Regions from separate parts of the Pradoshia sp. TA40_28 genome, predicted to be linked through region 2. Evidence: riboswitches for the same ligand, from Rfam matches in the RefSeq annotation. Region 2 holds a riboswitch; the other holds the start of a gene.
What was found. Region 2 has a riboswitch for thiamine pyrophosphate ahead of thiT (energy-coupled thiamine transporter ThiT). Riboswitches for the same ligand answer to the same signal wherever they lie in the genome.

Region 1: it holds a riboswitch for thiamine pyrophosphate, as region 2 does, so the genes downstream of both, AC58NB_RS10905 (hypothetical protein) here and thiT (energy-coupled thiamine transporter ThiT) in region 2, are expected to answer to the same signal.

Annotation. Positions count from the first base shown of each region.
Region 1 is NZ_JCATZO010000007.1:56,308-59,725, forward strand. It holds gene thiE (thiamine phosphate synthase) at 1-174, opposite strand, end outside; gene thiD (bifunctional hydroxymethylpyrimidine kinase/phosphomethylpyrimidine kinase) at 153-968, opposite strand; gene thiM (hydroxyethylthiazole kinase) at 965-1,720, opposite strand; gene AC58NB_RS10905 (hypothetical protein) at 1,724-1,966, opposite strand; TPP riboswitch at 2,053-2,153, opposite strand; TPP riboswitch at 2,221-2,320, opposite strand; gene AC58NB_RS10910 (metal-sulfur cluster assembly factor) at 2,459-2,767, opposite strand; gene AC58NB_RS10915 (prolyl oligopeptidase family serine peptidase) at 2,839-3,418, opposite strand, start outside.
Region 2 is NZ_JCATZO010000007.1:182,820-186,237, forward strand. It holds gene AC58NB_RS11575 (universal stress protein) at 1-10, shown strand, start outside; gene AC58NB_RS11580 (helix-turn-helix transcriptional regulator) at 171-635, opposite strand; gene thiT (energy-coupled thiamine transporter ThiT) at 939-1,529, opposite strand; TPP riboswitch at 1,644-1,744, opposite strand; gene AC58NB_RS11590 (dicarboxylate/amino acid:cation symporter) at 1,808-3,067, opposite strand.

The DNA.
Region 1 (3,418 bases), 130 kb from region 2:
CAGATATTTAGCCCCGGAGAGTGCTCCCTCACCCTTTTCCCGAAATTGAAAAGCAGTGATTCCCCCTATTAACGCTTCTTCAAGCACATCTAATGGATTGTTTAAGACATTTTGTGATCCCATTACAAAATAAATACGTAGGAGATTACGATTCAATTTAGAATCACCCCACATTTATCATACTGATTATAGGCAAAATGATTCGTCGGTCCATGCCCATGTCCCAATCGTAAATCATATTTGATTCCCATTTGGATGAATTTTTTCGCCTCTAAAATTGCTTCACGGGTCGAATATCCCTTTGCAAGAAAAGCTGTAATCGCAGCAGAAAAGGTACAACCTGTTCCATGTGTATTTTTTGTGTGTATTCTTTCCGTTTGCAAACTGAATGTCTCTCCACCCGCCAAGTAGACCGTATCCTCAGCAATATGTTGATGATCTATATGGCCGCCTTTTATGACCACGCATTCTGCTCCATAGCTCAAAATGATTCTTGCTGCCTTTTTCCTATCTTCTGCAGTTACGATGTCTATTCCACTCAGTACTTCCGCTTCCGGTATATTGGGTGTAATCATGCTAGAGATAGTAAATAACTTTGTGCGCAGGCTGTGTACCGCTTTTTCATGCAATAGACTCGCTCCGCCTTTTGCCACCATAACGGGGTCAATAATAAGTGGGATGTCGAGATCCTTTAGTACTTGATATACTTCCTCAATAATTTCCTCAGAATATAACATGCCTGTTTTAATGGCTGCTACATTAAAATCTTCAACAAGTACTTCAATTTGCTTCCGAACAAACAAGGGATCAACAGGATAGATTTCATGTACTCCGTTTGTATTCTGCGCTGTTAAGGACGTAATGGCTGATGTCCCAAATACTTTCAACTCCTGAAAAGTTTTTAAATCAGCCTGGATTCCTGCTCCACCGCCACTGTCAGAACCAGCAATCGTCATAACTACTTTCATATCAAGTCCTCCCCCCTGGATAACCGATTCAATTCATTTAAAATGACTGTTTGGAAGTCACCTATATAGTGAGATTGTTTACTGGCCAAACTGCCGACAAGTTTATATTCATGTAACAGTTCCTGCAAATGAACCAGATTTACCTCTTTGATTGTCAAGGCAGCAGCAGAAATTGCACTTAACAAGCAACCTGTACCGGTAATCTGTGTCATGTTGATATGGCCTCCTTCTACCATGGCGCATATTGACCCATCCGTTAAAACATCTTTCTCTCCAGATACAATCACAAAGCAGTTATATAGATTGGCGATTTTCTTTGATTCCTTTTCTATATCCATCTCACCTGATCCACCATCTACTCCCTTTTGTGTCCAGTCCACACAAGCAATGGTGGCAAGCTCCCCTGCATTGCAACGAATTAAAGTAAAATCAATTTCTTCCAAGAACTCCTGAACACTTTCTTTACGAAATGTACTCGCTCCCACACCTACCGGATCAAGTACGACTGGAATGCCATGGATATTTGCTGCCTTCCCCGCTGTCAGCATAGCTTCTTTTGTCCGTTTATTAAGTGTTCCAATATTGAGGAGTAAAGCATCTGCCCTCCTGACAATTTCCTCCATTTCATTTTCTTCATCAGCCATAATAGGAGCTGCACCAATTGCCAAAAGACCGTTTGCCTGTATAGGTGCTGCCACATAATTAGTCATACAATGAATAAGCGGCTTCCTTTTTCGAATTTGTTTAAACATTAGTTAACCCCTCCGAATTCCAATTTTGTTTAGGCAGTGCCTTTTTACAAAAAATCGCTCGTACAAATGGCTTTTTTGGAAAGGTTCTTTTAACTTATATTGCTTTTGTTCATCGGCATGCTGCACATAGCGGCTCAAATTCACAAACGGCAATGTCCTTTCGGCGAAATTTAGCATGAATGGATATTCGAATCTCCTTTGCCAACAAATACTCTTCTCTCTTTGTACTTCTTTGCAAAAATTCATTTTCAGCCCTCCATTTTTCTGGTGGACGTATGGAAAAAGACCCTTTAATAGTGTGAGTATTTCACATACTAAAAAAGGGTCTCATATCAACTGATGATATTGCTCCCTACGTCAGTATTAACTGTACAGGTTCAAAGGGTCAGGTTTTACCTTCTCAACTCAGAAATGAGTCCCCCCGCAATCAAAACTATTTAATTGGAAACAAAAAAAGCTCTTCTAAATACCTTGAAGAGCTTTTCGCACATATCGAATAGGCCTATGTACTAATTGCTCCCTACGCCAGTGTTAACTGACAGGTTCAAAGGGTCAGGTTTTACCTTCTCAACTCAGAAATGAGTCCCCCTGCAAATAATTTGATTATTTATACTTTAACAGAAAGAAAAGCTACTTTCAATCCAACTTTATGTTTGTTGCTGGATGTCGATTCAAGCTAAGTACCCTTCCGTAAAAAGAAGAGCTCATAAATAACTCTCTCTTTCGAAAAATTTCATCTTATTGAACGCCCAAAGCAATCTTTGCATAGCGGGACATACGATCTTTTGTCCATGCTGGTGTCCAAACGATGTCAACTTCTACATTTTTGACTTCTGGAAGTTCTTTCAGTGCATAACGGACCTGATCGACAATCGTTCCAGCTAATGGACAACCCATCGCTGTTAAAGTCATTTTCACTGTCACATCACCTTCTTCAGTCATGTTCACATCATAGACTAACCCCAGGTTCACTATATCAATACCCAATTCAGGGTCCAAAACTTCTTCCAACGCGCTCATAATGCTATCTTTCATATCTTGATCCATAGTAAATCTCCTTCCATCATATTCTTTCTTCAATCCTACCAAACTTTGAACAATCTGACCATTCTTAATCCTTATACAAGCTTTTCCTCTATCCAGTTAACAGCCTGTAGCAATCCTTTTCTTGTAACGGCATGTCCGGCGTTTTTTTCAGATATGTAAGTAATCATGCCAGATTCTACTTTTTCGTGGTGTTGATCAATAAATGCACGACCCCCTGCAATTGGTACAACCTGATCTTTTTCCCCATGCCAGAAGAAAAGTGGGCGATTCTTTAATTTCTCAGGTTGCAGGGATAAATCAAGTTCTTCAAGAGTACCGAATATTTTTAATTTCTCTTCTTCCGTAATTCCTAAATCAATCCCTTGTTTTTCAAATTCATTTACTTGATATTCCGCAAACTCTCTATAGGCTGGATTCCCCATCATGCTTACTCCAACACGAATCCAATCATATTGAGTTAATGCACCAAGCGTGGAAATCGCCCCCATTGACGTTCCGCCAAGACCTATACAATCATGGATGGCCAAACCATGTTCAGTGATAGATTTTTTTATCATATGCAGCTCTTTTATAGAGGTTATGACAATTTTCCAAAATGAACTTGATAAATTCTCTGTACCCCCATCCTCTCGTTCACCGTGTAAATAGGCC
Region 2 (3,418 bases):
AGCCAAATAAGGTTAAATATTCCTAATTCTTACATGACCTCCTGCCTCACTGTAAAAAAACAGGAGGTCATCTATGTGCCGAATCAAACTAAAAACCATTCAATTGAAAAGAGACATCCCAGAATAGCTCCATTCATATGTATGGCAGGAATCTCTCTCCATAACAAAAATTATGATTGCAATACTTTATTGACTAGTTCTTTAAATTTACTATGGGCATCATTTTCATTTAATGAGCTATAGATCCGGTACTGATCCCCATCCAAGATCCGGTAGTGTTCACTAATCATATTTTGTTGCAGAACGTACCCGCCTTCAAGCAGAACATCTTTCCACCATACCTTACCACCAAGCATCTTTTCTTTCCTATAATCAATTCTTTCCCTTGAAACGGTTTCAATAACTTCGAGTGGATCCCCGCCAAATAATGTTTGCACAGTTAAAGTTTCACGAAACAATGAAACAACAGCCACAACAGTTGTCCAACTTGCTTCATTACGTTCCTTTTCAATTTGCACCAATGTTTTTTTGGAAATCCCTATAATTTCAGCCATCTTGTCTTGTGTATAATCAACCTCAACCCGGATTAACCTCATACGTTCAGATATTAGACGAATAATCTCATCCTTACTCATAAACATCCCTCTTCCCATCAATATTAATTAATTTTATATACACTCCACAATCAATGTTCACTACTACTATTATAATAGAAATAAATGGAAGATAGGTACTATAATGTATATATTTACTAATTTTTTTATATTCCCTTGTTCTTCATCCTAAAAACCTACTGTAATTATTCATAAGGGTCAGAAGAACTATCTACTAAAAACTAGTCATTATGAAACGAAAAGTTAGAACGTATAGGGAGAGAAATGTAAAACTCAAAAAGGCTCTCAATCATGTTGAGAGCCGAGATATCGATTTTATTCTTTTTAAGAATGATGTGCAGGTTTTCTTAGAATGACTCGTGGTGCCGCAGCAAATAACAGCATCATTATACATCCGCTCACTATCACACTGGGCATCATATAGGATAAATTATACAGCAGCGAAAATACTACGACCGATTGCCCATCCGCTACACCTGAACCAAAGAATACCATCCCGGCAATAAAATGCGCGATAAAGCGCAAGGCACTGCCGAGTAGGATTCCTAAAAGGATCATACCAGTAGTTTTCAAATTTTTCTTTCGAATTTGTTCTCTTTCAACATACTTAAATACGAGTCCCGCCAAGCCAACAACCGTATAGGCAACAATATAATCAAGGAACCCTTGTACAGGGTGCATGATATAAGCAGTTCCTGACAATATTTGCAGTAGACCGAGCAATAAACCTGATGCTACGCCTCCTTTGATACCCCAGCGATAGGACATTAAAAAGACAGGTACCATAGCGATTGATACGCTTCCTCCTTGAGGCCATAAACTGAAAGATAATACATTGGCCAATAAATCAAAGATAAAGGCCAGAGCAGAAAAAACAGCAATCTCAACCATAAATAATAATCGATTATTTCTCATTAAACTTCCCCTTTCTAATCAAGAGTTTTGAATCGTAATCTAAAGTCTTGATTCGGGCATCCAAAAATGCAAAAAAGCAATGCGCGCATAAAATGGCTCGCATTGCTTACATTTACATTTATTCAGCCACATTCCTACGCTAGTGTTAACTAACAGGTTCAAAGGGTCAGAACTCAATCGTTCACTCTCAGCCATTGGCTCCCCTTGTGGAATACTATTCATTTCTTACATCCTACTAATATTTTCATTCATTAGCAAGTATTATCTATTAAGACTAATTAAGCAGTCATTTCTTCTACTTCAAATTCTTCTACTTTATTTACTTTTTCTTCACGTTTCTTTTCAGATTCAGCAATGATAACCGCACAGGATGCATCTCCTGTAATATTAACTGCTGTTCTAGTCATATCAAGTAAACGATCAATACCCAATATTAGACCTATACCTTCAACCGGAAGGCCAACCTGTCCAAGAACCATTGACAATAGAACTAACCCTACACCTGGCACTCCAGCTGTCCCAATGCTGGCAAGGACAGCAGTTAAAATGACTGTGATTAATTGCGTCATCGTAAGTTCCACGCTGTAAGCCTGAGCAATAAATACAGTTGCTACCCCTTGCATAATAGCTGTACCATCCATATTGATGGTAGCGCCAAGTGGTTGTACAAAACTGCTGATACTTTTTGGTACTTTCAACTCATTTTGTGCAAGTTCCATAGCTACCGGCAAAGTTGCACTGCTAGATGATGTACTGAAACCTACTGTCATAGCTGGGAAAAACTTTTTGAAGAACTCAATTGGATTTCGTCTTGCGAATATGGCAATAGCTCCCCCGTATGTGAAAATGGTATGAATCAATAATGCCAATAACACGACAACCATATAAAGACCCATACTTTTAATAGCCGGGAGACCCTGACTGCCAATAGCCGTTGCGATCAAGGCAAAAGTCGCATATGGCGCTGCCTTCATAATAAGGTTAACCAAGTACATTAGTACCTCATTACCTTGCTCCAACAGGTTTATAATACCCTTTGTCTTCTCACCAAGAGCCGTAATTGCAATACCAAAGAAAATAGACATTACAATTACTTGGAGCATATTTCCTTCAGCCATCGCCTGAATTGGATTCTTTGGAATGATATTTATGAGTGTTTCAGAAATAGAGGGGGCTGTAGTGGCTGTATATTCAGCCGAGGCAATATCAAAATTACCTCCATTCCCTGGTTTAATGACTAATGCAAGGAATATACCAATTGTAATGGCAAATGCAGTTGTAGACAGGAAATATAGAATCGTTTTACCACCGATCCTCCCGAGTTTTTTGGGATCACCCAGACCTGCTGTTCCCAAAGTAATTGAGATGAGTACAATTGGAACAACCAACATGGTAATAGCATTAATAAACAGACTGCCAATTGGTGAAAATGCTACAGTATTTAAGATTTCAAATAATTGAGGTGAAAAAATATTAAGAGCTAATCCAACAATTGCACCAAAAAATAATCCTAATATAATTTTAATTGTAAGATTCATAGATGTCCTCCTTCATTTTTTTGATACTATTTTAAAAATCCTACCTAACAAGGAGGATTTATCAGAAAACCATCCAACTGAATAGATGTGTTTTTTATTATTATAATATAATAATAGTAGATTATTCCTAAGATGACAATGGAAAGAATTACAGGAGGTATTTATGTAGTGCGCTATAGCTTTATTTTAAGGTGATTCACTATCACAAGAACGATATAGAGAACTGAACTGAGAGTAAATGTCGAATAACGAGTATTCACTGTTCAGTAATTCCACCTTTAATAACACTTATAAAAAAAAAAGACGCCTATATACGTCTTTTCAGAGAATAATTTTCCGTATTATTCCATT